One region of the Candidatus Merdisoma sp. HCP28S3_D10 genome, then DNA from elsewhere that is predicted to be linked to it. Evidence: riboswitches for the same ligand, from Rfam matches in the RefSeq annotation. Region 1 holds a riboswitch; the other holds the start of a gene.

The links. Region 1 has a riboswitch for lysine ahead of dapA (4-hydroxy-tetrahydrodipicolinate synthase). Riboswitches for the same ligand answer to the same signal wherever they lie in the genome.
Region 2: linked by a shared signal. The riboswitch ahead of ACTNCH_RS02765 (Na+/H+ antiporter NhaC family protein) and the one ahead of dapA (4-hydroxy-tetrahydrodipicolinate synthase) in region 1 are both predicted to bind lysine.

The regions. Positions count from the first base shown of each region.
Region 1 covers NZ_JBQHTG010000003.1:334,745-350,673, reverse strand. Annotated here, with positions in the region: gene asnS (asparagine--tRNA ligase) at 1-945, opposite strand, end outside; gene ACTNCH_RS09960 (hypothetical protein) at 1,144-1,506, opposite strand; gene ACTNCH_RS09955 (hypothetical protein) at 1,611-2,006, opposite strand; gene ACTNCH_RS09950 (ABC transporter ATP-binding protein) at 2,017-3,936, opposite strand; gene ACTNCH_RS09945 (ABC transporter ATP-binding protein) at 3,933-5,678, opposite strand; gene ACTNCH_RS09940 (MarR family winged helix-turn-helix transcriptional regulator) at 5,672-6,169, opposite strand; gene ACTNCH_RS09935 (ATP-binding protein) at 6,555-8,003, shown strand; gene ACTNCH_RS09930 (DUF4340 domain-containing protein) at 8,063-8,641, opposite strand; gene ACTNCH_RS09925 (Gldg family protein) at 8,642-10,720, opposite strand; gene ACTNCH_RS09920 (ABC transporter ATP-binding protein) at 10,722-11,552, opposite strand; gene dapB (4-hydroxy-tetrahydrodipicolinate reductase) at 11,872-12,627, opposite strand; gene dapA (4-hydroxy-tetrahydrodipicolinate synthase) at 12,631-13,521, opposite strand; lysine riboswitch at 13,615-13,790, opposite strand; gene ACTNCH_RS09905 (cob(I)yrinic acid a,c-diamide adenosyltransferase) at 13,851-14,336, opposite strand; gene ACTNCH_RS09900 (single-stranded DNA-binding protein) at 14,464-15,090, opposite strand; gene typA (translational GTPase TypA) at 15,306-15,929, shown strand, end outside.
Region 2 covers NZ_JBQHTG010000001.1:600,780-616,708, reverse strand. Annotated here, with positions in the region: gene ACTNCH_RS02825 (MATE family efflux transporter) at 1-302, shown strand, start outside; gene iadA (beta-aspartyl-peptidase) at 322-1,461, shown strand; gene mgtE (magnesium transporter) at 1,722-3,095, shown strand; gene ACTNCH_RS02810 (winged helix-turn-helix transcriptional regulator) at 3,399-4,451, shown strand; gene ACTNCH_RS02805 (C4-dicarboxylate ABC transporter) at 4,568-5,878, shown strand; gene ACTNCH_RS02800 (hydantoinase/oxoprolinase family protein) at 5,959-8,106, shown strand; gene ACTNCH_RS02795 (hypothetical protein) at 8,118-8,696, shown strand; gene ACTNCH_RS02790 (FAD-dependent oxidoreductase) at 8,674-10,044, shown strand; gene ACTNCH_RS02785 (GDSL-type esterase/lipase family protein) at 10,041-11,174, shown strand; gene ACTNCH_RS02780 (zinc-dependent alcohol dehydrogenase family protein) at 11,191-12,216, shown strand; gene ACTNCH_RS02775 (GntR family transcriptional regulator) at 12,381-13,040, shown strand; gene ACTNCH_RS02770 (asparaginase) at 13,056-14,048, shown strand; lysine riboswitch at 14,185-14,356, shown strand; gene ACTNCH_RS02765 (Na+/H+ antiporter NhaC family protein) at 14,447-15,929, shown strand, end outside.

The DNA.
Region 1 (15,929 bases):
CTCAATGGCCTCGGTGTAGGTCACATGGCCGAACTCGGAGTTCAGCACGCCGTGCAGTCTGTCCAGAAGTCCCTTGTCCACAAACTGATTGAAGAAATTCATCTCCTCCGGAGCGTTCTCCAGCACGTAGCTGATGACGTATTTCAGCATCGCCTCGGCTACTTCCATATTGTCTTCCAAATCCGCAAAGGCCATCTCCGGCTCGATCATCCAGAACTCAGCCGCATGACGGGTGGTATTGGAATTCTCCGCGCGGAAGGTCGGTCCAAAGGTATAGATGTCACGGAACGCCATAGCGTAGGTCTCGCCGTTCAGCTGTCCGCTTACGGTCAGATTCGTCTCTTTTCCGAAGAAGTCCTGACTGTAATCGATCTGTCCCTCTTCGGTCTTCGGTACATTGTTCAGATCCAATGTCGTCACCTGGAACATCTCGCCTGCGCCCTCGCAGTCGCTTCCGGTAATCAGCGGCGTATGTACATATACAAAGCCTCTCTCCTGGAAGAACTGATGAATCGCGTAGGCAATCAGGGAGCGAACCCGGAATACAGCCTGGAAGGTATTGGTTCTGGCGCGCAGATGGGGAATGGTTCTCAGATACTCGAAGGAGTGGCGCTTCTTCTGCAGCGGATAATCCGGCGCGGAATCGCCCTCTACCACAACCTCTTCTGCCTGAATCTCGAAGGGCTGCTTTGCCTCCGGTGTAGCAACCAGAGTTCCCTTTACAATCACAGCCGCGCCCACGTTCAGCTTGGAAACCTCTTTAAAATTCTCCATGTTATCATGGTATACGATCTGCAGTGTCTGGAAGCAGCTTCCGTCTCCCATAACCAGGAAGCCGAAGGCCTTGGATCCACGGTTACTGCGGATCCAGCCCGCTACGGTGATTTCCTTATCCAGATAACTTTCGGTGTTGCGATATAATTCTTTTACAGTAATGCACTTCATGTTCTTTATCCCTATCCTTTTCTTTCTCTTGCTTCCGGCGCCTTTCCCGCGCGCCGATTTAGCTTATAGTATAGCGCATTTTGGCCTGGTCTGCAAGACGGGAATCTCAAAGAATCTCACCGTCAAACCGGGTTTTCCCATAAAATTGCCCTGCAAATCCATCTCGATCTGCAGGGCATTCTGATTTAAGTGTATTTTCTACCGGGCCATCTGTCCGGTATTGCTGTTGGTCTGGTTGGTGGTGCCGGTCATATCGTCCACCACATTTTCTGTGCCGTCCACCACATCGTCCACGCCGTTCATGATACCGTCGCCCACGTCCTCTATGGCGTCTCCGGCTCCGTCCACTGCGTCGTCCACAATGTTTCCGTCATTTCCGGTGCTGTTGCTGCCGGGCTTTGTGGTTTCATTGGTGCCAGGATTTTTATCCGTGGTATTCTCTGTCCCCGGTGTTGTTCCATTTCCGGTGCCTCCGTTGTTGTCGGAATTGCCACAGGCGCTTACGCCCAGGACCAGTACAAGCAACAACAGTCCTGCTGTGTATTTTCTGAACCTCTTCATAATATAGAATCTCCTTTCTGCCGTCGCTGGACGGTATCCGTTTCTATCCACATTATGAGCGGTTCCTGTTGTTTTTATACACAGGGAAATGTTATTTTTCCACTTTAACTTCTCTTCTGGAATTCCGTCCGGCATTTGGGGCAAGTTACCACAATTCTTCCTTTGCCCCTGGGAACACGGATCTTTTGACCACAGTTGGGACACTTGTAGATATGGTGGGTTTTTCGGTCGGCCAGGTTTCTTTTCCAGTTATTTACTTTGTATTTTATTTTGTTCTGCCAGGTCAGGAATTTCTGATTTTCCGCGTAACGGCGGTTATAATCCCTGGAAAACATCCGGTAATAGCAGTAAACAAGCAGAGCCATTACCAGATAGACGATCGCATTGCTGTGGACAAACAGGTTCAGAATAATCAGAACCAGGCCGATGGCAGTCAGAAACCGGGACAGCTGGTCGGCACCGTAGCGTCCCTGCATAAAACGTCTTAATTTCTCTCGCATACATTCTCCTTTATGACAACTCAAAGGCTCCGGTATAGAGCTGATAATATTTACCCTTCTGGGCAATCAGCTCCTCGTGGCTGCCCCGCTCGATAATCCGGCCCTGATCCAGCACCATGATGACGTCAGAATTCTGGACCGTAGACAGACGATGGGCAATGACAAATACGGTACGGCCTTCCATCAGGCTGTCCATACCCCGCTGTACGATGGCCTCTGTACGGGTATCGATACTGGAGGTCGCCTCGTCCAGAATCAGAACGGGCGGATCTGCAATGGCTGCCCGGGCTATCGTCAGAAGCTGACGCTGTCCCTGGGACAGGTTGCCGCCGTCTCCGGTGAGCATGGTATCATAGCCCTGGGGCAGATGCCTGATAAAGCTGTCTGCTCCTGCCAGCATGGCTGCGCCCTTGACTTCGCTGTCGGTGGCGTCCAGCTTGCCGTACCGGATATTGTCGGCTACGGTGCCGGTGAACAGGTGGCTGTCCTGAAGTACCATACCCAGGGAACGGCGCAGATCCTGCTTCTTAATCTTATTGATGTTGATACCGTCGTAACGGATCTTTCCGTCCTGAATATCGTAAAATCGGTTAATCAGGTTGGTAATGGTCGTTTTTCCGGCTCCGGTAGCGCCTACAAAGGCCACCTTCTGTCCGGGCTTCGCGTAGAGCTTAATGTCGTGAAGTACGGTTTTTTCCGGTGTATAACCGAAGTCTACCCCGTCCATGACTACGTCGCCCTTCAGCTCCGTGTATGTGATGGTACCGTCATGATGAGGATGCTTCCAGGCCCAGATACCGGTACGCTCCGGCACCTCTACCAGCTTATCACCCTCATAGCGGGCATTGACCAGGGTTACATAACCGCCGTCCTGCTCAGAGGGTTCATCCATCAGGTTGAAGATTCGCTCCGCGCCTGCCAGGGCCATAATGATAGAGTTGAACTGCTGGGCAATCTGCGCAATCGGCTGATTGAAGCTTCTTGTCAGCTGCAGGAAGGATGCAAGACCGCCCAGAGTCAGGCCGCCGATCCCGCCGATGGCCAGCAGAGATCCTACAATGGTGGTCAGCACATAATTGATGTTTCCAATATTTCCCATTATCGGCATCAGCACATTAGCATAGACGTTCGCGTTGCTGGCGCTGTCGAAGAGCTTGTCGTTCAGCTCCTTGAATTTTGCCTTGGCTTCTTCCTCATGGCAGAAGACCTTTACCACCTTCTGGCCGTCCATCATTTCCTCGATGTAGCCGTTGACTTTACCCAGATCCTGCTGCTGCGCCATGAAGTACCGGCCGGACTGGCCGCCGATTTTCTTGATAACATTTGTCATGACGAATACCATCGCAATGATCATCAGGGTCAGAATCGGGCTTAGGTATATCATAGACGCGAAGACGCTGACGATGGTAATGGCAGAGGACAATAGCTGCGGGATACTCTGACTGATCATCTGCCGCAGGGTATCTGTATCATTGGTATAGATACTCATCAGGTCTCCGTGGGTATGGGTGTCAAAATACGGAATCGCCAGGGTCTCCATGTGGTCGAACAGGCCGTCCCTTACTTTTTTCAGACTGCCCTCGGAAATGTAAATCATCAGGCGGTTGTACATGTAGTTGGAGACTACGCCCACCAGATAAATCACTGCCATGGTGGCCAGTGCCTTCAAAAGCGGCGTGAAATCCGGCGCGGAGCTTCCCACCAGGGGTGTAATATAGTCATCGATCAGGGACTGCAGGAATAAGCTGCCGTATACGTTGGCCAGTACTCCGACTACGATACCGATGATAACCAGTACACACTGAATCGGATAGCCCTTTACGATGATCGCAAAGATCCGCTTCAGCGTCTTCATGGGGTTTTTCGCCTTGGGGCCTTTTCTCATGCCTCTGGGTCCTCCGGGACCTCCCGGTCTTTTGCTGTTGCTCATTCTGCGTCACCTCCTTCGCTGTCTGTGGGCTTCTGCTGGGATTCGTATACTTCCCGGTAGATTGCGTTATTTTTCAATAATTCCGCATGGGTTCCGACACCATTGATCGCACCGTCGTCCAGCACGATAATCTTATCCGAATCCTGTACGGAAGAGATACGCTGGGCAATGATGATCTTGGTGGTATCGGGAATCTCCTCCCGGAAGGCCTTCCGGATCATGGCGTCCGTATGGGTATCCACTGCGCTGGTGGAATCGTCCAGAATCAGGATTCTCGGCTTCTTTAACAGGGCTCTGGCGATACAGAGACGCTGCTTCTGTCCGCCGGACACATTGCTGCCGCCCTGCTCAATCCAGGTGTCATACTGCTCCGGGAAGCGCTGGATAAATTCATCGGCGCAGGCCAGCTTACAGACGCGGATCAGCTCCTCATCGCTGGCGTCCTTATCGCCCCAGCGCAGGTTTTCCTTGATGGTGCCGGAAAACAGCACGTTCTTCTGAAGCACCATGGACACCTGATTCCGGAGGGAATCCAGGTCATAATCCCGGACGTCGATACCGCCTACCCGGACGCTTCCTCCTGTTACGTCATACAATCTTGGGATCAGCTGTACCAGCGTAGACTTGGCGCTTCCGGTGCCGCCCAGGATCCCTACAGTCTCGCCGGATTTGATTTCCAGATTGATATGATCCAGATTCAGGTTCCCCTCGTCGTTCCGGTAGCTGAAGGATACATTATCAAAGGTAATGGAGCCATCGGGAACCTCTGTGACAGCCTGCTCCTTATTGGTCAGGCTGCTCTTTTCATTTAAGACCTCGCAGATACGCTCTGCGGAGGATTTGGCCATGGTCAGCATAACGGCTACCATGGCGATGAACATCAGGCTCATCATGATATTCATCGTATAAGTAAAGAGACTCATCAGCTGACCGGTGGTCATATTGCCCGCCACGATGGTTCTGGCGCCCAGCCAGGACACCGCGATGATACAGGCGTAAACCGTAAACTGCATGGTAGGCATCATGCTGACCATCAGCTTCTGGGCCCGGATCGCGCAGCGGTATACGGCCTCAGAGGCCTTGCCGAACTTCTGCTTCTCATGCTCCTCACGCACGTATGCCTTGACTACCCGGATACCGGTCAGATTTTCCTGGATATCCGCGTTCAGGGCGTCGTATTTGTCGAACATTTCACGGAAATATTTTCCTACACGTCCCATCAGGAAGGCAATGACGATTCCTAAGAATACCAGCGCCACCAGATATACACAGGACAGTCTGGCGTTGATGATAAAGGTCATCGTCATGGCCGTAACCAGCATGACCGGCGCGCGCATCAGCATACGCATCATCATCTGGAACGCGTTCTGTACATTCGTTACATCGGTGGTCAGACGCGTAACCAGTCCCGCGGTAGAGAAATGGTCGATATTGGAGAAGGAAAATTCCTGGATATGATTGTACATTCCTTCTCTTACATTTTTCGCAAATCCGGTAGACGCGATGGCCGCCTGCTTTGCTGCCATGGATCCACAGAACAGGGACGCAAAGGATACCAGAAGCATCACCAGTCCCATCGTGACTACATATTTCATGTTGCCTGTCTCAAGTCCGTTGTCGATGATAGCCGCCATCAGAAGCGGAATGATCATCTCAAAGATAACCTCGAAGACAATAAAAATCGGCGCTGAGATGGCCGTCTTTTTGTACTCGCCTATATAGGCCTTTAATGTCTTCAGCATGTGTGCCCTCCTTGTGTGATTCTTTCTCTATGCTGCTCTAACTGTTCTTCTGTTCCATCATTTTCCGTCATAGTCGCCAGGATCCGATCCAGAAGCTCCAGAAGCTTTGCCTGTTCCTCGTCCGTCATACAGGCGTAGATTCGTTCGTCCAGATTTCTGGCTCCCTCTCCCATATCCTCCATGACCCGATTGCCTTTTTCCGTCACTTCAATGATCCGGTATCTGCCGTCAGCCGGATTGCGCCGCCTGGCGATATAGCCTTTTTCCTCCAGCCGGTTCAGGATTCCGGTCACCGTCGGGTTTTTCAACTGAAACCAGTACTCGATCTCCCTCTGGTGGATTTCCTTGTCCGGATTGCATTTCAGGTAGCAGAGTATCTCCATCTGCATGCCGGTCAGGTTGTATTTCAGAAGATTTTTATCCCACAGCTCGCGGAACTTGTTGTTGATAATCCGAATCCGCTTGCTGATTGGGCTGGGCCCCCTCCTCATTGGTTGATCCTCCTTCTTCGTTTTTGCAAAATATAAATAGGACGCTATATAGCGCCCTATATAGTATCCTATATGTTATTACGATTGTTATGGATTGTCAACAAAATAAATCTTAAAAATGTGTGAACTTATGTTATACTGTCCTTATCTTACTTTAGAAAATCGGGGGAATTTACTATGGAATTTTTAGAATTACTGCACCTGGTTCTCCGGAGACAAAGCTGACCTTTTTAATCCACCGGGAGATTAAGGAAGAGGAGAAGGAGGCTTAAGGAATCCTTTTATCTCCAAAATCCCTTGATATTCTCTGGAAATGCAACTATAATAATATTAAATTACGATTTACTAAATCACGATTTAATATTATTAAGAAGGAGGAGTACCCATGTTCATTGGAAGAGAAGCCGAACTTAAATTTCTGAATGACAAGTATCAGGAAAAAAGCGGCCAGCTTATCGTCTTATACGGCAGACGCCGTGTCGGAAAGACAGAGACGCTCCGCGAATTCTGCAAAGGAAAACCTCACGTTTTCTTTTCCTGCACCCAGACCACGAATCGGGTGCAGCTCCGCAATTTTTCATCCAGAATTCTGAAAGAGGATATCCCGGCGCGCAATTATATCTCTGAATTCGACAACTGGGAGAAAGCTTTTCGGGCTATCCTGGATTTTCCCTACGGAGATCACAAAAAGCTGCTGGTGATTGATGAATTTCCATATATGTGCCGCGGCGACCGGAGTATTCCTTCTATTTTACAGAACCTCTGGGATGCAGAGCTTCGAAACAGTAATGTCATGCTCATTCTCTGCGGCAGCGCCATGAGTTTTATGGAAAAGGAGTTGCTTTCTGAAAAGAATCCGCTTTATGGCAGAGCTACCGGCATCTATAAAATGAAAGAAATGGGATTCTATGACGCGGCCAGATTCTTCCCCGATTATTCAGATCTCGACAAAGTTCTTGCCTACGCTGTCCTCGGAGGAATTCCACATTACCTGCGCCAATGGAATCCTGAGCTCACGATTTCCGAAAATATCAGGCGTAATATCCTGACAAAGGGTTGTATTCTATACAGTGAGGTCGATTTTCTGCTTCATCAGGAGCTGCGGGAGACGCCCATCTATAATTCCATTATTGAGACCGTTGCCCTTGGAAGCACCAGGCTGAATGATATCAGTCAAAAGTCTCTGATAGAGGATACCTCAAAAACCTGTGTTTATCTGAAAAATCTGACGGAACTTGGTATCGTAGAGCGCGAATTCTCCGTAGACGCTAAAATCAAGGAACATGCCAACTCCAACCGAGGAACCTATCGACTAACAGATAATTTCTTCCGCTTTTGGTATGCTTTTGGATTTTCCAATTTTTCACAGCTTGAAGATGGAGATGTGGAAGGCGTTTATCAGTACGTGGTAGAACCGGCCCTCCATGAATTTGCGTCCTTTGCTTTTGAAGATATCTGCCGTGAATTTGTCCGCGAGATGCAGAAGAAAAATGAGCTTCCTTTCCGTTACTCCAAAATGGGCCGTTGGACCGGTAAAACGACTGTACGCGATAATAGCGCACCTAATGGCTTGCGTACTGCTGAAACAGAAATTGATCTTCTGTGCATGGATCGGGACGCTACAAAGTATCTGGTGGGAGAATGTAAATTCAAAGGATCACCTTTTTCTTACTCCGAATACCTTGACACTTTGGCAAAGCTTGCTCCATTGAAAGAAAAGGCTCAATTCTATTATGCTTTGTTTTCGGAAAATGGTTTTGATGAAAAAATCCTTTCCAATGCAGCTGAGAACAGGACGCAGCTTTTTTCATTGCATCAAATTGTAAATCTTTGAAAACCAGGGCCGGGACTTTGTAGTTATCAGATATACAAAGTCCCGGCCCGTCTGTTTTCCTAATCAACCAACTCGGTTTCTGTCTCCTCTGTTTCTTCCTCAGCCGCCTCAAAATCACTAAGCTGGCAGGTAAACGCCGTCGCCAGATAACTGTCGCAGGTATAGATATGATCACCTTCAGAGGTCATCACATATACATTTCCGTCGGAGGCGGTACCGCCAATGGAAACCGTAATTTCGCTGCCGTCCTCCCGGGTGATCGCAATGGTGATGGCCGGATCGGAAAGGCTGTAAGCACTCAGATCCTCCGGCGCTTCGCCCAGATCCCGGACGGCAGACAGGGGATTCAAGCGGCCCCAAAGCGTCGTCAGAGCGTCCTGGTTCAGCTCCATGGACGAATCGTCCGGACTGGCCCAGGTCTCGCCATCATAGCTTAAGCGCAGGGTTCCGTAGGAATTTGTGATGACTGCCTCCCGGATTTCAGCGGGAGCTACCGTCAGGATCGAAAGCTCTTCCATAACGGTATCCGCTTCCTCGCTGTTCCAGTCCGCCCGGCTTACCAGAACATAGGCAAGTCCCAGGACTGCCAGGGCGGCTATGGCCGCCAGCAGTCTTATCTGTCTCTTTTTCCTGGTCATTTACCGTTTCCTCCTTTCAAACCAGATCACGCCGCCTGTCACCAGTAACAGCAGCGGTATCAGAACAATCGTCAGAATTCCCCACAAAAGAGCGCTTCCCGAGGTGACGGTCAGATACTCCGTTTCCATACTCTTCGGTTCTATGGAAATGGTGCTTTCGTGATCCACCAGCTTGCTCATCACATTCATAAACAGGGTACTGTTGCCACCGGATACCATGCTGTCGATCTGTTCGTCCAGCAGCGTCTCCGAGGAAAATACCACCAGCTTCGCTTCCGCATTTTCATCTATGGTTTTTGTAACAACCGCTCCCAGATCGAAGGGGCCTGCGATATCGCCCTCCTCCTGTTCCAAGTTTTCGGATTCCAGGTTGGTCTTGGAATAGGACTGGGCCGATGTGCCAAGCAGGCTTTCATAGGCCAGATCATCGCTGCTATCCGGGCTTTCTGTCATGCCCTGGGCAAAGGCCAGCAGTACATACCGGGAGCTCACATCCGAAGTATAATCCGTGCTCTGGATATCCGGCAGCAGATAATAGGGATAATTGGGCAGGTGATGCTGGCTGTCGCCCTCCAGAACCAGACCGTCAGCCAGGGAAATGCCATAATCAGACAGCAGACTGTCCAGATTCGGCGTATCCTTGTCCGTATAGCCAAGCAGCGTCACTACCTGACCGCCCTGCTCCAGATAGGTCTCCAGTTTCTGTTTCTCATCCTCCGAAATATCGGATACAGCTCCGTAAATGATAACGGCTTTTGCATCCTCCGGGACGGCTTCCTCCGTCAGCAGGCTTAAGCTTTTCAGCTCAATATTCTCTTTTTCGATGGAGGCTGTGACACTGGTGCTCAGCTCTGCCTCGTCATGTCCGGCCAGGGTGTAAACCACCGGCATATCCTCCGCCGTCACATAGGCAATGGCGCTGGTAATCTGTCCTTCGCCGTCGAAGCTGCTTAAGGAGCTGCTGTAGGTAGAATAATCCATGCCATACTGATAGATATCATAATAATCTACCGCCTTGGAACGGCTCTGGCCTACCACCAGCACGCTGTTTTCAGACAGCTTTTCGCTGGTATACTGGGAGACGAAATTCGGGTAAAGCACCGGATCCTTCGTTTCTATTTTGATGTGGGAGGACAGTCCCTTGTAGCGCTCCAGCAGCTCCTGCAGGGTGGCGTCCTCGCTGCCCTCCTGGGCAATCAGATACAGGGTAACGTCCTCGTCAAGCCCCTTTACCAGTTCTTCTGTCTGATCCCCGGTGGTAAAAAGCTTCTGCTCACTCACATCGTATTTCAGATACTGGGAAGGAAGCTTTCCTGCTATCATGTTTACCAGCACCGCAGCCACACAGCCAAAAACCACCATGCTGGCCCGGTAGGTCCCATGCTTTTTCTGCAGAAGCTGCACGGTCAGGAACAGAGCCAGCACAATCACAGTCAGATAATACAGGACGCCTGTCAGATCGAACATACCCTGCACAAAATTGATAAAAGGCTGGTAGATGCAAAGGGCGTTCAAAACTGACGCCACTACCCCGGACGCGCCAATGACATTAGCAATACCGGAGGCCATATTCAGGAAGAACAGGACGCCAAAGGTCAGTACCGCCGCAATGACCTGACTTTCCGTCACCGCCGACAGAAACAGACCGATTCCCAGACACGCCGCTCCGAACAGGGTATAGCCCAGAATTGCCGTATACGCCATCGGCAGGGACACGGTACCGAACTGCAGCAAAATCAGCGGATACAGACACAGGATTGCCATGGGAATCAGAAAGATCGTCACCATGGCCAGATATTTGCCCAGCACGATTTTCCAGAGGGAGACCGGCGCGGTCAGTAAAAGCTGGTCAGTCTTCTGGCGCTTTTCCTCGGCCATGCTCCGCATGGTCAGTACAGGCACGATGATCAGCAGTACAAAATACACTGAGGACAGGATCGCCCCAAAGACCGGATATCCGCCCACCAGGCAGTTGGCCACATAGTAAAGGCTGGTGACTGCCAGCAGTACCGCCATGAAAATGTAGCCAGTCATGGAGGTCAGGTACGCCCGCAGCTCTTTTTTATAAATTGCACACATGTTACTTTTCCTCCTTTTCGTCTGACGTCAGTTCCAGGAACACATCTTCCAGGGACGCCGTGGTGGTCTTTACCTCCAGGCCTTCCACCTGCTTTAGGAGCTCCATGGCTTTCTCACAGGCTTCTTTGCTTCCCCTCACCTGCAGCTCGCAGACATCGGAATGCTTCATGTAGCTGCCCAGATGCTCCGGCGTGTCGCTGGCTACCAGCTTCCCGTGGGAAATGATTAGCACCTGGTCGCAGACGCTGGAAATTTCTGACAGGATATGGGAGCTTAAGATGACGGTATGCTTCTTTCCCAGACTCCGGATCAGCTCGCGGATTTCGATAATCTGCTTGGGATCTAGGCCCACCATGGGTTCATCCAGGATCAGCACCTCCGGATCCCCAAGCAGGGCCTGGGCCAGTCCCACCCTCTGCTTATAGCCCTTGGACAGGTGGCGGATCAGGCGGTTCTCCATATCCCCGATACGGGTTTCTTCCATCACCCGCAGGATCTCCGTATTCCGCTCCCCCTTGGGAAGCTGCTTCAGCTCCGCTGCGAAGCGCAGATATTCCCGTACCGTCATATCCGGATAGAGGGGCGGAAGCTCCGGCAGATAACCCACGCATTTCCGGGCCTTCCCGGGTTCCTCGGCCACGTCATAGCCATTGATGAGAATCTGTCCCTCTGTAGGCGCCAGATAGCCGGTCATCATATTCATGGTCGTGGATTTTCCTGCTCCGTTCGGCCCCAGAAAGCCATATATCTGACCTTTTTCCACATGAAAATTCAGGTGATCCACCGCTGTATTTTTACTGTAGCGTTTCACCAGATCTTTAACTTCGATCAAGTTTCGTTCCTCCTTCACTGTATTCGTCTGACCCTTTTCTTACTTCTGCAATAAAAAAGAGGAGTATCCCTGGACAGACACATCTGTTTAAGGATATTCCTCTTTTGTGTTTTTTCTGAATGAATTGTGTGATTTTTACGTGAAAGTTTTGTGAACGGGTAAAAGTCAGGGCCGGGACTTTGTAGTTATCTGTGTTCATCGTTTATCTGACAGTGTATGCCACCCACGGACGCAAGGTCCGCAGGCAGCACACACTGTCCGCTAAAACGCTGTACACAATGATAACTATAAAGCCCCAACCCGTCCATCTTTTTACTCGTTAGCCAATAACGTCGCTCATATCATATCTACCCGCCGGCTTTCCTGCCAGGAATTTGGCTGCCTGGATAGCTCCCTTGCCGAATACGGCGCGGGAATATGCCCGGTGCTGGAAGGTGATTACCTCGTCGGTGCCGGCGAAAATTACATCGTGATCGCCTACGATCGTACCGCCGCGCACTGCGGAAATACCGATTTCCCGGCTGTCGCGCTTTCTGCGCTCCTGACTTCTGTCATACACATAATGGTAAGCTCCGTCAGAAGCCTCGTTGATGGAATCCGCCAGTGCCAGAGCGGTACCGCTGGGCGCGTCCAGCTTCTGGTTGTGGTGCTTCTCCACAATCTCAATATCAAAGCCTGCTGCCGCCAGAGTCGGCGCAGCTTCCTTCAAAAGCTTCATCAGCAGATTGATACCCAGAGACATATTGGCGGACTTCAGAACCGCCGTCTCCTTCGCAGCCTCCTCCACTCTCGCAAGCTGCTCCTCGGAAAGTCCCGTCGTACACAGAACCACCGGGGTTTTCGTTCTCACGCAATAATCCAGCAGTCCGTCTGCCGCCTTCGCGTTGGAAAAATCAATGATAACGTCCGCCTTCACATCGCACGCGTCAATGGAAGTGAATACCGGATAGTCGTTTGCGACGCCGGTATAACCGTCCACGCCTGCCACTACCTCCGCCTCCGGATCCTCCTTCAGAAGTCCGGTCAGCATCTGTCCCATACGGCCATTACAGCCGTGAAGAATAATCTTTGTCATATCTTATTTTACCTCGATTCCGAAATCAATCATTGCCTGCTTCAGCTGCGCCTGGTGCTCCGGCTCCATCTCTGTCAGCGGCATACGAAGGGGTCCTACCTCAAAGCCCAACTGATTCAGGGCTGCCTTTACCGGGATCGGATTTACCTCGCAGAACAGCTTGTCGATAAGCGGAATCGCCTTCAGCTGAATCGCCAGGCTTCCTGCCGTATCGCCCTCCAGGTACTTCATAACCATATCGTGGGTCTGTCTCGGCGCCACGTTGGAAAGCACGGAGATCACGCCATTTCCGCCCAGGGACAGGATCGGAACCACCTGGTCATCATTTCCGGAATAAAGCTCGATACATCCGTCTGCCAGCTGCATCAGCTTCGCAACCTGGGAAATATTTCCGCTTGCTTCCTTGATACCGACGATGTTCTTCACATTCTTTGCCAGCGCTACCGCCGTCTCCGGCTGAATATTGCAGCCTGTACGGGAGGGTACGTTGTACATGATAATCGGCAGGCTCACAGACTCTGCCACTGCGGTATAGTGGGCGATCAGGCCCTTCTGGGTCGCCTTATTGTAATACGGAGTCACAACAAGCAGCGCGTCCACGCCGTACTTTTCTGCTTCCTGTGACAGATAGATTGCTGTCTCAGTGCAGTTGGATCCGGTACCTGCGATAACGGGCACACGCTTAGCGACGTGCTCTGCGGTAAAGCGGATCGCCTCCAGATGCTCTTCGTGGCTCATGGTAGATGACTCGCCGGTGGTTCCGCAGATGACGATGGCGTCTGTGCCATGTTCAATCTGATAATCCAGAAGCTCTGCCAGCTTCGGAAAATTAATCTCTCCATTTTCGAAAAACGGTGTTACAATTGCAACTGCTGCTCCCTTAAAAATAGCCATTTTTTCTTCCTCCTGGTCTGAAACTATAAAGGTTAAAAAATGAGGCGTACCTGCAATGGCCGCCCCAAAAGAATCCCGTTTCTTATGTGTTATTCCCCGGATAGCGCCCCATCAGAATACTGATGACAGTCATATCGTTCTTCACGGTATGCCCAAGAAACCACTTACAGGAAACAATCTCTTTCGGCGTCAGCCCCTTTCCCTCTTCTTCGTCTATGCCTGCCATATCCGAAAAGGTACTTATGGAAAACGCAACCTCTATCTTTCTTCCTATTTAATTATATGAACTATGTTTAGACTAGCACAGTGACTGTTGCTTGTCAATGTCTTTATTTCCGTGTGTTGATGCAAAATACATCGTCGGCGTAGGGATACAGCTCGTCAAACATCTTGATTCCTGTCAGCACCAGCTCGGTATCGCCGTCTCCGGCCTCCAGAAGCGCCTTCATTTCCTCTATGCTGATGATCCCCTTATCCACCAGACCCAGCACCTCGTCGAGAATCAGAATATCGCAGCCGTCTGTGGTCAGAACCTTTCTGGCAAAATTCATACCGTTGCGGATATTCATAATTTCTTCCTGCTGCTCCTCCGGCGACAGTTCTTCAAAGCTCAGATCCGATTTTTCAAAACAGAATACTTTGATTTCCGGCTCCAGACGCTTGATAAAATCAATGCGTTCTCCGACCTTCCCCTTCAGGAACTGTATAATAATAACGGATTTTCCTGCGCTGGCCCCGAAGATTCCCTGTCCAAGCGCCGCCGAGGTCTTGCCCTTTCCTTCGCCGCAGAAGACAGTTACATGTGCTTTCCCCATTTTTTATACTCCCTTACCGTTCACTCCATTCACAGCAGCTTTCCATACAGGAGCTGTGAAACATCTGTTTCATGATACCTTGGAAATTAAGCCTATCATACAACAAAACAGAAGGAAATGCAAGGGATCAGTATTCGTACTCCAGCTTGCTTACGGACACCTCATAGGCAATCCGCCGCTCAGACTCCGTTTCACTGAGCTTTTTTACATATTCCCGGCTCTGGATTCTGCCCCAGATCTGGGCGTGGCCGCCCACCTCAAAGCCGGAGGCGAAGCGGGCGTTCCGGCCCCAGCAGATACAGGGAATGTAATCGGATTTCCCATAGGGACGGTTGACCGCAATGAGCAGATCCGCGATCTCCCTGCCCAGGGGCGTCTTCCGGTAAACCGGAGGCTTGCAGATATAGCCGTCCAGGAAAATCTGGTTGGTCTTGGCATTTTCCGGCTCCTCCTCCGGGAATTCCACCTCCCGGGCAAATACCGACAGCACCAGACGGTTCCTCTTCTCTTCGTGCCGGTTGTAGGAACGGAACTGTCCGCCGATACGGATAAAGGCTCCCACATAATCCGCCGTTACGTCAATCAGCCGCTCGGAAATCATCACCGGAATCAGATCCGCCGAGTCAGACAGGCGGCGGACCAGAAGATCCATCATGTAAAATCCTTCCCCGAATACCTCATGACTGAACGTAAATCCCGATACAATTTCTCCGCTTACCGACACCTGGTTGTTCTCAATTACCTTATCTGACATAGTTTGTGTTCTCCCTTCTTCTGCCTTTGGAAATCGCGTTTTTTGCCTGTTTCCGCCGGACTCCTGTATTATTCATAAATATATATGCCCAGATTTTTCCATTTAGAACACCTTCCCTAAAAAAATTTAGGGGAAACCAGATTTTCCTTGTAATTAGCCGAAAATGTGATAAACTATATGGGTTGACGAAGTTTTATAGATTGAGGAAATGATTTATGAAAAGAGAAGATATCAGAAATATTGCAATTATTGCCCATGTAGACCATGGTAAAACCACACTGGTAGACGAGCTTCTGAAGCAGAGCGGCGTATTCCGCGCCAATCAGGAGGTCGCGGATCGTGTCATGGACTCCGGCGATATCGAGCGTGAGCGAGGCATCACCATTCTGTCCAAGAACACGGCAGTCACCTATAAAGGCACCAAGATCAATATCATCGACACCCCGGGCCATGCGGATTTCGGCGGCGAGGTAGAGCGTGTCCTGAAGATGGTAAACGGCGTTGTCCTGGTGGTCGACGCTTTTGAGGGCGCGATGCCCCAGACCAAGTTCGTGCTGCGGAAAGCCCTGGAACTGGATCTTCCGGTTATCGTCTGTGTCAATAAGATTGACCGTCCGGAGGCCCGCCCCAACGAGGTAGTAGACGAGGTTCTGGAGCTGTTCATGGATCTGGACGCTTCCGACGAGCAGCTGGACTGCCCCTTCATCTTCGCTTCCGCCAAGGCAGGCTACGCTATGCGCAGCCTGGACGATGAGCCGAAGGATATGACTCCGCTGTTTGAGACCATTCTGGACTATATCCCTGCTCCGGAGGGAGATCCGGAGGCCGGAACCCAGGTT
Region 2 (15,929 bases), on a different contig from region 1:
AGGCGGGAATGGAAATTATTTCCATCACAACCATACCCTATTTCCTGTGCGGTATTATGGATCTAATTCCGGGAGCCCTGCGTGGAATGGGACGCTCCGGCGTGCCCATGGTTCTTTCCATTATCGGAACCGTGGGAACGCGAATTGTATGGATCTACGGGGTATTTCCGAGATACCGTTCCCTGTTTATTTTATTTATCTCTTATCCGGTATCCTGGATTATTACCATTAGCCTGCAGGTGGTCTGCTTCCTGCTGGTAAGAAAACAGATACGGGCAAGTTACGTTTCGGAAGCGGTATAAGAAAAACGGAGGACGCGGCATGTTATTGGTGAAAAATGCGGAGGTGTATGCTCCGGAATATCTGGGAAAAAAGGATGTACTGGTCTGCGGCGGGAAAATAGAGCGGATTCAGGATCAGATCGGCGAGCTTCCGGTGGAATGTGAAGTGTTGGACGGGGAAGGAAAAATCCTGACGCCGGGTTTTCTTGATCAGCATGTACACATTACGGGAGGCGGCGGAGAAGGAAGCTTTCATACGCGGACGCCGGAGCTGCAGCTTTCCGAGCTGGTGGAGTATGGGATTACCACAGTGGTGGGACTGCTGGGAACCGACGGGATTACGAGAAGCGTGGACAATCTATACGCAAAGACCAGAGCCCTCTGCGAGGAGGGCGTCAGCGCCTATATGCTGACCGGGGCTTACGGATATCCCGGTCCGACCATTACAGGCGAGCCGGATCGGGATATCGTATTTATAAAAGAGATTCTCGGGGTGAAGCTTGCCATTTCGGATCACAGGGCTCCCAACGTGACGGAGGCGGAGCTGATTCAGATTGCCAGCAAAGCCCGGGTAGCGGGAATGCTCAGCGGAAAGCCCGGTATCGTGGTGCTTCATATGGGGGACGATCCGGCGGGACTGACTCCGGTTTTTCAGGCATTGGAGACAAGCTCTGTTCCAATCCGGATCTTCCGGCCGACCCATGTGAACCGGAATGAGAGGCTGATGGAGGAGGGCTACGAGCTTCTTAGACGGGGCGGTTACGTGGATCTGACCTGCGGTATGCATATCTCTCCGGGAAAATGTGTGCTGGAAGCCAGAAAAAGAGGAATTCCCACAGAGCACATGACCATGAGCTCAGACGGACACGGAAGCTGGTCCAATTACGCGGAGGACGGTACGCTGCTGGAAATTGGCGTATCCAGTGTGGACGCCCTGTATAAGGAACTGAACTATATGGTAAAGGAGCTTGGGATGCCGCTGGAGGAAGCGCTTCCCTACCTGACCAGCCAGGTGGCGGAGAGTCTTGACCTGCTTCCGAAGAAGGGCGTTATAAGAGAAGGGGCAGACGGAGATTTCCTTCTCTTTGACCGGAAGCTGAGCCTGGATACCTATGTGGCAGGCGGCAGAATTTTCAGAAAAGACGGAAGGGTTCTGAAAAAAGGAACCTATGAAGCATAGCGCAGATTGGAAAGGGGGGTTGTATCTCCCCTTTTTAAATGCTATACTCACAAAGGAAGAATAAAACCACAATCCAGGAGGTGAATTTCATGGACAGTTGCGACAGTTCGGGACGAAGTAGAAACTGCGGTGCGAATAGAATAAGTGGCGGTATGCAGCTGTGCGTGAAGATCCCTGTGAGAATATAACGGCTGCATGCTTTTTGTGCGCTGCCTCTTAAGAATCATTCACACCGTATCAGAAAGGTATGGAGGCAGAAAATGACAAAGTATGTAGAGGAATTGATTGAAATTATCCGGGCAGGTCTGTCCCGGGAGGAGCTGGTAGATCGGCTCTTTGATTACCACGACAATGATATAGCGGATGCTCTGGAGCTTCTGACGCCGGAGGAGAGAAAACGCCTGTATTCAGCCTTGGGCGCGGAGCGTGTGGCGGAGATTTTCGCCTATCTGGACGACGGCGACGTGTATCTGAAGGAGCTGTCTTTAAAACAGCAGGCCAAGGTCATTTCCGAGATGGATTCCGACGATGCGGTAGACATTCTGGAGGAAGTGGACGACGACACAAAGTGTAAAATCCTGGGAATGCTGGACAAAGAGGCCAGCGAGGACGTCCGGCTTCTGCTGTCCTATGACGAGGATGAAATCGGAAGCTACATGACCACCAATTTTATCCTGATCCACAACGACCTGACTGTCCGGGAGGCTATGCGGGAGCTGGTGAAGCAGGCGGGGGAAAATGATAACATTTCCACGATTTACGTGGTTGACCGGGCGGAGCAGTATTACGGCGCCATTGAGCTGCAGGATCTGATCATCGCAAGGGAGCATACGGAGCTGGAGGATCTGATCAGCCGTTCTTATCCCTATGTCATGGATCATGAGAAAATCAGCGAGTGTATCGAGAAAATCAAGGACTACGCAGAGGATTCCATTCCCGTACTGCTGGAGGATCGGAGTATCGGCGGTATCATCACCACTCAGGATATCGTGGAAATCGTGGACGACGAGATGGGCGACGATTACGCAAAGCTGGCTGGTCTGACCGCGGAGGAGGACTTAAACGAAACCACCCGGGAGAGCATCCGCAAAAGACTGCCCTGGCTGGTGATTCTGCTGTTCTTAGGCATGGTAGTATCCGCTGTAGTGGGCGTCTTTGAATCCGTCGTAGCGGTGCTTCCCATCGTCATGTGCTTCCAGTCCCTGATTCTGGATATGGCCGGCAATGTGGGAACCCAGTCCCTGGCGGTAACCATCCGGGTGCTGATGGACGAAAATCTGACCACCGGACAGAAGGTGAAGCTGATATTCAAGGAAATGAAGATTGGCTTCTTCAACGGCGTGATTCTGGCAGTGATGGCCCTGCTGTTCCTGGGAGCCTACATTCATCTGCTTAAGGGCTTTCCCCTGGGCTATTCCATGATGATTTCCGCCTGCGTGGGCGTATCCCTGGTGGGAGCCATGGTGGTGTCCAGCCTGGTGGGAACCCTGACGCCGATTTTCTTCAAAAAGGTAGGCGTGGATCCGGCCGTAGCGTCCGGACCGCTGATCACGACCATCAACGACCTGGTGGCCATCGTGGTGTATTACGGGCTGGTGGCCGTGGTGCTGATTGATATCATTCATCTGGTGTAAAATCATTATTTTTAAAATCGAAAAAACAAAAGGCGGATAGGGGTTCCATATCCGCCTTAATTTTATATGATATATACAAAAATGAGCTAAAAAATTTGTAAAAATAGCTAAAAAAATAAAGAAAACAGACTTGGTAATTGACAAAATAATCAAAGCGTCATATACTTAATTCGAAGATAGAAAAAAGATAAACAAGGATTTCTATTTCTAAAATAATTATAAAATTGCATACTGCCCATTGAAAAAAAGAAAATAGAATTGTATACTTAATTCGATATTAAAAATTAGTAGGTGGTATGATAGATGGATAAGAAATCTTTAAAGGATGTAAAAAGGAATAATACAGCAAAGGTGCTGGAATACATTTTAAAACAGGGGCCTGTTTCCAGAATTGAGATAGCGGAACAAAGTGGATTTTCGCCAAGTACCGTAAGTATGGCTGTGTCGCTTCTTTTGAAAAACGGAATGGTTGAGGAAGTACGGGAAGGCGTATCTACTGGCGGAAGAAAACCGATCCTTTTGCAGATAAAGGAAGACTACGGATGTATCATTACGGTTTCTGTTTTGAGAAACGGTGTGAAGGCGGAGGTGTTTGATCTGTCCGATAAACGGATTGCGGAGCGGACGCTGATATCGCGGTACACTTCCGGCAATCGACTTTTAAAGGTGATAGGTGATTTTGTACAGGAAATTCAGAATGGGAAAACAGAACTTCCGACGCGTATCATTGGACTGGGTCTTTTGTGCCAGGATGATCTGCCGGAGTATGATTTAATGACAGAATTTTCCACATCTCTTTCTTCAGACTTGATTCGTCTTGAGACGGCTTTGGCTACCAGATGTGGAGTTCCGGTAAAGAAGGAACTTCTGAATCGTTATAATCTAAATTATTATCTGAAGACGGCTGATGCAAGCTGCACAGATTATGCTTATGTGAATATTGGAGAACGAATCACGGCAAGCTTTGTGCTGAACCGGAAAATGATTCATAATTCGAAGGATTCTATTTTCGATATCAGTTCCGCAGTCCTGAGCGGAAACTTTGCCGGGTATGAGAATAATCCCGGAGGCTCGATGGCCATTGCCCAGGAAACGGCTCTGAAGAGTTTTTCTGCGGATAAACTTGCAGAAAAGCTTACCCAGGTAATTAAAAGCGCGCTGTTATTCTTCCCGGTCAAGGATGTATTTATCGGAGGACAGATGGAAGGACTGGAGCAGGTGGTAGAAAAGATATCGCAGAATTTTGCGTTTCAACCGGTGATTCGTAAAGCGGGAGAACCGGGAAAACAGATTTGTGACATTTTTGCACGTCAGATTTTGTGGGAAAACTGTTACGCCCTGATTGAAGTAAATTAACGTATCCTTAGGCATAATCTGTTTTCCTGTTTGATATAAAAGAACTTAAAGGCGGTACATAAAACTGCGCAGGTGTGGCCGTTTTTAAATAATAAAACAAAAAGGAGAAATGTGATATGCTTCAAGGTATACTGATTTTGCTGTTTATGCTTGTTATCATGGGTCTTATGGTTACCCGTAAGATGCCGACAGTACTGGCACTTTTTGTACTGGCTGTTGGAATCTGTCTGATAGGTGGAGTCCCGGCTGTGGCCACGGATGCGGATGGCAATGCCATAGGTTTTTTACAGGCCGTTATCCAGGCGGGTGCTCTCCGGCTTGGTGACCCGATTATGGTAGCGATTTTTGCAGGATGGCTCGGTATGGTGATGGAAAAAACACGTATCAGTGAAACAATGATTAAAAAGGGAGCTGAACTTGGCGGCGATAAGACCCTGATTGTAACCCTGGTACTGTTTATCATCGCATCCATTTTGTTCTCTGTAGTAAATGGACTGGGAACCGTAATCATGGTTGGTACGATTGTGATTCCGATTTTAGTTTCAGTAGGTGTGGATAAGTTTACCGCCTCTGCTGTAATGCTCTTTTCCTATTGTGTAGGAAATAACGTGAATTTATCAAATGTAAACGCAATTGGTGCAATTTTGGGAACCAGCTTCGATGACACATTTTTAATTCAGGCAATTTGCGCGGCAGGTGCTTTTGTCTCTGGCATCATATTCTTTGTAGTTCGTTGTAAAAAGGTGGGAAGAAAATTTGCTTTTTCTGCTCCGGTAGGAGAGGCTGAGGATGATGTCTATCAGATAAAAGGAATCATGGGTGGTCTGGCGATGATTACGCCATTGATTCCGCTGATTTTGGTTATCGGCTTTAAGTTTCCGCTGATTATTTCTTTTATGATTGCGATTGTATGGGCCTGTATCTTCACCAGCCTGAAGGCCGGATGGAGCCGGACCATGAATATGCTGACCAAGACCCTGTTTGATGGATTTTCCGCGACAGCGCCGTCGGCGATGCTGATGATTGGTATCGGAATGCTGCTTCTGGCTATCAATCAGCCTTCTGTAAAGACATCTCTGGAGCCGATTATGCGTGTGGTTACACCGAACGGTCTGGTTTCCTTCCTGCTATTCTTCATTGTACTGGCTCCGTTGTGCCTGTACCGTGGACCGCTGAACCTGTGGGGCCTGGGAGCTGGAATTGCGGCTCTGATGGTGGGCATGAATATCCTTCCGGTCAATGCGGTAATGGGAGGCTTTGCATCCGTATCCGTTATGCAGCTGCTGTGCTGTCCGACCAATACTCATAATGTATGGGTAACAAGCTATACAGGCGAAGAGATAACATCTGTTACCAAACGTCTCCTGCCCTGGATCTGGCCGGTTGTTATCGTCGGTGTCGTAGTGAGCGCAGTGATGTGGCTGTAAAAAATTTCACAGAGTAAAAAATGTTGCGGCCTGTAGTATTATAGGTCGCAACACTTTTAAACAGAAAAAGAGGTAGGAACATGAAAGTTAGAATTGGAATTGACGTAGGCGGTACCTTTACGGATGCAGCACTGATCAATAATGATACGTTTGAACTGGTCAGCACAGCCAAGGTACCTACGACCCATAAGGATAAAGCAGGCGTAGCAGCCGGTATCGTGCAGGTACTGCGTGAGATCATGGAGAAAAATCAGGTAAAGCCGGAAGATGTAGTATTTATTTCCCATGGAACGACACAGGCGACCAATGCCCTGCTGGAAGGCGACGTAGTAAAAGTAGGTATTGTAACCATCGGAAAAGGAATTGAGGGCGCCAAGTCCAAGAGCGATACGGTCATGGGCGACATTCCCCTGACGGCTACCAAGAGCCTTCATTCAGAAAATGAGTATGTGGAGAGTGAAACTGAAGCATTTTGCCAGAATGCAGCTGAGGCAGTGATACGGCTTCAGGAAAAAGGCTGTGAGGCAATCGTGGCGGCTGAGGCGTTCAGTGTAGACCATCCGGAGAACGAGACGAAGGTTTCGGAGATCTGCCAGGAAAAGGGAATTACAGCGACAGCCACCAACGAGATATCCAAGCTTTATGGCCTGAAGGTAAGAACACGTACCGCGGTTGTCAACGCCAGCATTATGCCAAAGATGCTGGATGCAGCCAATATGACAGAATCCAGTATTAAAAAAGCCGGAATTCAGACGCCGCTTATGGTAATGCGTTGTGACGGTGGTGTAATGACAGTAGATGAGGTGCGCAGGAGACCGATTTTGACGATTCTGTCCGGTCCTGCAGCAGGAGTGGCCGGCGCGCTGATGTATGAGAAGCTGACCAACGGTATCTTCCTAGAGGTAGGAGGAACCAGTACGGATATCTCCTGTGTGAAAGATGGAAAGGTCATGGTCAAATACGCCGAGGTAGGCGGTCACAAGACCTATCTGACTTCTCTGGATGTGCGCACAGTGGGCATCGGCGGCGGAAGTATGATTCAGATTGAAAATGGAAAAATTTCAGATGTAGGACCCAGAAGCGTACATATTGCAGGTCTGGATTATGAGGTCTATTCTGACAGCGCAGATATTGTTGATCCGGTTCTCTGTGCGATAAAGCCCACGGATACAGACCCGGATTACGCGTATGTGCAGTGCTCTAACGGAAAAAAATTTGCCCTGTCTCTGGCAGGCGCGGCCAATCTCGCCGGTTATGTAAAGGACGAGGATTATGCAAAAGGAAACGTGGAGGCAGCGAGAAAGGCATGGAAGCCGCTGGCTGACAACATGGGAATGTCTGTGGAGGAAGCGGCGAAGGAAGCGCTTCGGTTGTCTGCCGTGAAGAATGGAAAGGTTGTAAAAGCACTGATTGAAGATTACAATATGGATCCGAGAACCATTGTGCTGGTAGGCGGAGGCGGAGGAGCGGCTGCGGTGGTACCTCATTTGGCAGAAACCCTGTCCATGAAACACCGGAATGCGAAAAATGCGTCGGTTATCTCGACCATCGGTGTAGCGCTGGCTATGATTCGCGATACGGTAGAGCGTACCATTGCCAATCCAACTCAGGAGGACATTCTGGCTGTGCGGCGTGAGGCGGAAGAACGAGCCATTCATTCCGGTGCGTCACCGGAGACCGTAGAGGTATCGGTGGAGGTTGATGCGACGAAAAACATGGTAAGAGCTATTGCTATCGGTACGACAGAGCTTCGTTCCAAGGATATGACGAATCGAAAACTGACAGAGGAGGAGATTCGCAAAAAAGTAGCAGAGCACTTGAATACAGACATAAAGAATGTCTATACGGCGGCAGGCAACGGAATGATGTATGCAATGCAATATAAGATGGAGAGTAAAAAACTCTTTGGCCTGATTAAATCAGTGAGCAAGCCTACAGCGATTGCGGATGAAGAAGGTGTTATTCGTCTTCAGAAAAAGAATGGAAAAGTGTACGTGACAGATGGAAAAAACTGGGAGAACGCATTACTTCGGGCAGTAGACAATATGACGGAGTACAATGACGGAGGCAAAACGTTGCCCAATACCTATCTGATATTTGGAAAGCGAATCCTGGATCTGTCCGGACTTTTGGACGAAGCACAGATGAAGTCTCTGGCAGAGGTAGAACTTGCAGCAGTCCGGGAGGATGATCAGCTGATGATTCTGACCTCAGCACGAACAGACTAAAGGAGAACTATATGAAGCAATATCCTTTTCCCGATAAAGAGAGCAGTATGCAGATTTTGCTGACAGATTATATGATTCATAAGATACCAAAAGATAAGATAAGGGATGTTTTTGAAATGGCCTGGGCAGTTGGGAAAGCTCAGGCAGAGCAGTTCCTGGAGCAGTACCGGGAGAATGAGCTTCCTGCTATGCTGGACATTCTGAAAAAGGATCAGGTAAAAATTACTTGTGAAGATGTCGATAATGTGCTGGGAAAATACCGGTATTTCTGTGAATATTTGTCCGGGAAAAATCAGCTGACCATATATAAGAAATCAGTGAAACTCTGGAGTGAGCACAACGAAATGTCTTATGAGAATGGGCTGAACCTGATTCTTTATCATGAGTATTTTCATTATCTGGAGCAGAATCAGATTGGTATGCTATCGGCAAGATATCAGGTCCCTATTCTGAAAATTGGGCCAATCTGCGTTGGGAAAACGGGGGTTCCGGCACTGAGCGAGATAGGAGCAAATGCATTTGCATGGGTATGTTGGGAAAAGGGGTTGAAAGAGAAGGAGGAAAATCATGCAGTATACGAAGCAGATTGACAGAATTATAGAGACAGATGTGCTGGTGATCGGAGGCGGTTCTGCCGGATTTGGAGCAGCGGTGGCTGCTGCACGGAACGGAGCGAAAACTTTGTTAATTGAGCGGGAGCAGATGCTGGGCGGAATGGCGACCGGAGGTCTGGTGGGTCCATTTATGACCTGCTATAACGACGAGCCGACAGAGCAGATTGTGAAAGGAATTTTTGATGAACTCTGTACCCGTACAGAGGAGCGCGGAGGCGCTATTCATCCTTCCAGAGTAGAAGGTATGAGCACCTACAGTTCGTACTATATAAAAAGTCATTGTCATGTGACGCCATTTTCTTCAGAAATATTGGAAGTGGTAATGGAGGAAATGGTACGTGAGGCCGGTGCAGAAATCCTGTATGATGTACAGGTATGTGATGTGCTGACTGATGGAGGGAAGATTACAGGCGTAGTGGCAGCCATGAAAGAGGGAATGGCAGTATTTTGTGCAAAGACCTATATCGACTGTACCGGAGATGCAGACGTGGTTTACTTTGCAGGCGGTGATTTCGTAAAGGGCGATGAGAAGGATGGAGTAATGCAGCCGGTTACCCTGTTCTTTGAAGTAGGCAATATCGATCGGGAGAAGTTTGTGGGCGCTTTGGAGGAGAAAAAAGCGAAGGGCGAGCTGGGAATTCCGGGCGAAAACTGCTGGTCCTGGTATATTAAAGAAGCGCGCGCCAACGGCGACTGGGATATCGACCGCCACGAGGTGGGAAATTATGAGGAACCCATTAAAGGCCGCTGGAAAATCAATACTACCCGTATGGCTTACGTAGACGCAACCAGGACAGAGGAAATCAGCAAGGCTGTCATGGAAGGCCGCCGTCAGGTATTTGAAGTACTTCATTTTCTGCAGAAGTATGTTCCAGGGTGTGAGAATATTGAGCTAATTGAGATGGCCTCTCGTCTGGGTGTACGGGAAACAAGACATATCAAGGGACGGTATAAGCTGACTACAGAGGATATCCTGGATAGAAAGCATTTTGAGGATGCCATCTGTACCTTTGCTTATGCTATAGATATTCATAATTCAGAGGGCGGCGGGGCAACTTTCCACCAGGTGAATGATTACTATACGATTCCATTCCGCTGCCTGGTTCCGGAAAAGATAGAGAACCTTCTAGTAGCCGGAAGATGCATCAGCGGAACCTCTGGCGCGGCAGCCAGTTACCGTGTGATTCCCTGCTGCATTGCTACAGGACAGGCAGCGGGAACTGCGGCAGCGTTGGCGCTGGGAGAAGGCTGTGAAGCCGGGGATGTACCGACGGAGAAGCTGAGAGAGACGTTGACTAGACAGGGAGCAGTGATTAAGGATTGAAAAACTGGTACAGTATCTGGGGATACCGAAGTCTGGATTTCGGGGCATTCCCGCTTTATGTGGAAAATGAGACAGAGTATGTGGAGATCTGTGCGTTTCCGCCATGCGAAGCATTTAAGATAAGATTCCAGAATACCTTCGGAACAGAAACACTTCATATAGAAGAGGCATGGCTTGTGGTCAGAGATGGGGAAAAATGTCCTGTCACTGTGAACGGACAGCGTCGGATAGCAGTAGCACCTGGAAAAAGGATCTGGTCAGATGAAGTGATCCAGAAGGCAGAAGCAGGGCAAAAGATACAGATTAAGCTTCGATGGTCCGGAAAGAATGTGGTGAAGAGTGCCTGTACCTTTCTGGCAAATTCCATGACGGGTGTATGGTATTCGAAAAATGAAGGTGGATTGACCGGAAGTTTTTTTGAAAAAGAACCATTACATCAATGTGTGACAGGTCTGGATCAAATCGCTGTGCGGACGGAAGAACCTGTCTTTACAGTAGTAGCTTTTGGGGATTCCATTACCCATATGTCCCGGTGGACAGCTCCATTTGCAGAGCGATTGCTGGAGACGTATCAGGGCAGGGTAACGTTACTGAATATGGGGATCTGTGGAAACCGGCTTTTGCATGATGCTTCCGTGGGTTCCGGACATGGAGGCTGGTTCGGAGAGCGTGGAATTGTCCGTTTTGAGCGGGACGTATTTGCAAATGGATTTGTACCGGACGCAGTGATTTTGTTAGAGGGTATCAATGATATCCTACATCCGGCAATAGGGGAAGCTCCCCCGGAGGAGGCGGTCAGTGCGGAAGAGATAGTGGCAGGCCTGGAAAGCTGCGCGGATACGGCACACTATCATCAGACAAAGATTTATGCGGCGACCCTGCTTCCGTTCAAAGGCTGTAAGGATCACTGGCGTCCCTGGCATGAAGAAAAACGTAACTGTGTGAATGATTTGCTTCGTCGGTCAACGGTATTTGATGAAATTTTTGATTTTGACAGTTGGGCGAAGGATCCCGCAGACGAGAGCAGGTTGAACCCCAAGGGTGGCTCAGAGGATAAACTGCATCCGGGTATCGAAGGCGGGAAAACATTGGCAGAGCAGATCGATCTTTCCCTGCTTTGCGGAAAATAAAAAGGAGAAAACCAGAATGAGAAGTGCAGTATTTTACGGAAAACATGATTTGAGAATTGAAGATCATGAGATGCCAAAGGTGGGACCGAAGGATGTATTGATTCAAGTAAAGGCCTGTGGTGTGTGCGGAACAGATGTACATATTTATGAAGGGGACAAAGGAGCAGCAGAGGTAACGCCCCCGACGATTCTGGGGCATGAATTTTCCGGCGTGATAACCGAAGTAGGAAGTGAAGTGCAGCATTATCAGGTGGGAGACCGGGTATGCATCGATCCGAACTGCTACTGTGGGGCATGTGATCCCTGCAGAAAGGGAGTAGCTCATTACTGCGAGCATATGATTGGCTATGGAACAACTGTAAACGGCGGTTTCGCAGAATATTGCGCGGTAGATGAGCGTCAGGTTTACAAGCTGGGAGAGCATACAACATTTGAGCAGGGAGCCATGACGGAACCGGTAGCCTGCTGTCTGCATGGCATGGATATGTGTGAGATTCAGCCGGGACATCAGATAGTCATCATCGGAGGAGGCATGATCGGTCTGTTACAGCTTCAATTGGCAAGGCTGGCAGGAGCCGCGAAAATAGCGCTTCTGGAACCAGTGGAGAGTAAACGTGAAGTAGCGGAAAAGCTGGGTGCTGACGTGTGCATCGATCCGATTCATGAAGATGTAAAAGCACGCCTGAAGGAGGCGGGCATGACCTGGATTAATACAGTTATTGAGTGTGTGGGACGTCCGTCTACCATTGAACAGGCCATCGATATTGCTGGAAATAAAGCAGTTGTTATGATGTTCGGTTTGACTAAACCAGATGAGACGATTTCTGTGAAGCCATTTGAAATCTTTCGGAAGGAACTGGAACTAAAGGCTTCTTATATTAATCCTTATACACAGAAAAGAGCGCTGGATCTAATAGATTCCGGTCGGCTGGATGTAAGCAGTATGGTGTATGAGGTATGCGGTCTGGACAGGCTGGCAGATATCTTAGGAAAACCGGAGCTTCGCGCAAAAGGAAAATATATTATTTCTCCGGAAAAATAAGGTAACAGGATACAAACAGAAAGAGGACATTATCAGAGAAAATGTATGATAATGTCCTCTTTCTATTGACACAGGAAATCCCCGGGTGTACGATACAAATATCAGTGATATATCACTGATATTCCAAAAAACAACAGGCAGACTTAAGATACAGGAGGCTCATTATGGCGAAACGGCAGTCTATGACAGAAAAAGTCCTCGAAGCCCTGCGGGAGGATATCATCAACTGGGTTTATGAGGAAAATGATATGATTACCGAGGCGGAGATTTCGGAAAAGTTCGGCGTCAGCAAAACTCCGTCCCGGGAGGCGCTGAATTATCTCTGTATGGAGGGATTCCTGGACAAGATTCCCAACAAGGGGTATCTGGTCAGAGGGCTTTCGGTGGCGGAGCTGCAGAGCCTGTTTCAGTTCCGGGGAATCCTGGAAAAGGCCTCTGCAGAGCTGGCGATCCAGTACGCGGGGAAAGAGGAGCTGGCACACCTGGAGGCGGAGGTACATAAGCAGATAGCGGCCATGAAGGAGGGCACCTACCGGCAGTACAGCGACATGAATATGCAGTTTCATATGTCGGTCGCCTATCTGTCCCGGAATCCCTATCTGATTTCCACCCTGGAGGGAACCCTGAACAAGCTGCGCCGGGTGCTGGTGCGGGACTGGAAAAGCGCGGACGCGGTGGGGGCGATGGAAGCGCATCTGGAGCTGGTGGAGGCCCTGAAGGAACGGGACGTGGAAAAAGCGAGAGCCTTTGTGGATAAAGAACTGAGCGGTGTGGAATACCGACTGTATTTTCATGACCGGGCGGCAGCGCCCTGGCAGGGGTAAGGAGGAACAAAGAGAATGAAAAAGGTATTATTGCTGGCGACAGGCGGAACCATTGCCTGTACCCATTCAGAGGAGGGGCTGACCCCGGGAATGTCCGGAGACGGAATTCTGGACTGGATGCCGGAGCTGCGGGAAGGCTTCGCGATCGAAAGCCGGGATATCCTGAATCTGGACAGCTCCAATATTCAGCCGGAGGAATGGCAGTTTATGGCAGAGCAGGTGGCGGAGGCGTTGCCGGATTATGACGGCATCATCATCACCCATGGCACAGATACCATGGCGTATACGGCTTCCGCACTCAGCTATATGCTGCAGAACCTGACGAAGCCGGTGGTGCTGACCGGAGCGCAGATTCCCATCGACCAGATGTTTACCGATGCCAAGCGGAACCTGCAGACGGCCTTCGCGGCGGTGGACGCAGGTCTGAGCGGGGTAATGGTGGCCTTTGACGATAAGATTATGGGCGGCTGCCGCGCGGTAAAGGTGCGGACCATGGGCTTTGACGCCTTTGAAAGCATTTCCGCGCCCTATATCGGAAAAATCTATGCGGACGGCGTACATCTGGAGCACAGCCGGGCAGGAGAAAAGGCGGCGGCTCCCTTTGAGCTGAAAAATGAGCTCTGTACGGACGTATTTCTGATGAAGCTGATTCCGGGAACCAAGCCGGAGATTTTTGACAGCCTGCTGGAGCTGGGGTACCGGGGCGTTGTCATCGAGGCCTTTGGTGCGGGCGGTACCCATTTTGAACGGCGGAACCTTCTTCCCAAGCTGAAGAAACTGACGGATCATGGGGTCAGCATTGCGGTGTGCAGCCAGTGTCTCTATGAGAAGAGCGATCTGTCCCTCTATGAGGTGGGCCGCAAGCTTCTGGACTGCGGCGTCATTCCGGGCCGCGATATGACTACGGAAGCCATTGTGACGAAAATGATGTGGGCGCTGGGACAGACAGAAGACCCGGCGGAGGTAAAGGAAATCTTTGCGCGGAATTACTGCGGGGAAGTGTCATAAGGTTAGACAGAAAAATTGCTGAAATATCCGGCAATGTTGTCGAAATATAGTAAATATGTACAAAAAGTATCAGAATAGTAGAGAACACTTGCCCTTCCTACGATTTCGTGGTAGGATAGCCACATAGGCAATTTTAGAAAATGATAGAGGCGCGGGGCTTCAGGAGTATCGGTTGACATAAGGTCGGAACCAGTCAGCCGGGAAAGGGAAGACCGCCGAAGGGATTCATCCGTTCCGAAGGATGGGTTTCTGGGCTGTCGCAGAATATGCGTCAGACTGTCACAGGACTGTGGAGAGCTATCATAGGTCGAAGGGGAAGTTCAGACCGTGAGTACAGTCGGGAAGTATGTGCTCACGGTCTTTTTTTCGACTGTTTTCGAGGGAAGGAGATTTTAAAAATGGATTATGTACCTGTTATGTATGCTACCTTCTGGGCGCTGGTGCCGCCTGTAGTAGCGATTGTTCTGGCTCTGATTACCAAGGAGGTGTATTCCTCACTGTTCCTGGGTATCCTGGTGGGAGGCCTGTTCTACTCGGGCTTCAGCTTTGAGGGAACGGTGCTTCACATCTTCGAGGATGGAATCGTAGGCGTTCTGTCCGACAGCTACAATGTGGGAATTCTGGTGTTCTTGGTTATCCTGGGAGCCATTGTGTCACTGATGAACCGGGCCGGAGGCTCGGCGGCCTTCGGACGGTGGGCCGGCGAGCATATCAAGACCCGCACCGGCGCTCAGCTTGCTACGGTAGCCCTTGGCGTTCTGATTTTCATCGACGATTATTTTAACTGCCTGACCGTGGGAAGCGTCATGCGTCCCGTGACGGATAAGCACAACATTTCCCGGGCGAAGCTGGCGTATCTCATCGACGCCACAGCGGCGCCTATCTGTATCATTGCCCCGATTTCTTCCTGGGCGGCCGCAGTAACCGGCTTTGTAGAGGGAGAGGACGGACTGGCCCTGTTTGTCAGCGCGATTCCCTATAATTTCTACGCGATTCTGACTATCGTTATGATGATTACGATAGCAATTCTGAACATTGATTTCGGTTCTATGAAGGTCCATGAGGACAACGCAAAGAAGGGCGACCTGTTTACTACGCCGGATAGACCTTACGGCAACGCAGAAGGCCTGGATAACGTGGGAAATGGTTCCGTAAAGGATTTGCTGATTCCGATTCTTTCCCTGATCATCTGCTGTGTTATCGGCATGATTTACACCGGCGGCTTCTTTGACGGCGCGGACTTCGTGACCGCCTTCTCCAACAGCGACGCGTCCATCGGTCTGGCCATCGGAAGTGCTTTCGCCCTGGTCATCACGATTCTGCTGTATGTGAGCCGTAAGATCCTGGGCTTCAAGGAGTGCATGAACTGCATTCCCGAGGGCTTCAAGGCCATGGTTCCGGCCATCATGATTCTGACCTTCGCCTGGACCCTGAAGGCCATGACAGACAGCCTGGGCGCCGCGGAGTTCGTGGCTAATCTGATTAAGAGCAGTTCTCAGGGTATGGTTGCTCTGCTTCCGGCTATTATTTTCTTGGTTGGATGCTTCCTGGCTTTTGCCACCGGAACCTCCTGGGGAACCTTTGGTATCCTGATTCCGATTGTGGTAGACGCGTTCCAGACCACCCATCCGGCGTTGATGACCGTGGCCATCTCTGCCTGCATGGCGGGCGCTGTCTGCGGCGACCACTGCTCCCCGATTTCCGATACGACCATTATGGCGTCCGCGGGAGCCCAGTGTAATCATGTGAACCACGTATCGACCCAGTTACCCTACGCGGTGAGTGTGGCGATGATTTCCTTTATCACCTACATCGTGGCCGGATTTACCCAGTCTGCGGTGATTTCCCTGCCGGTGGGTATCGTGCTGCTGCTGGGATATC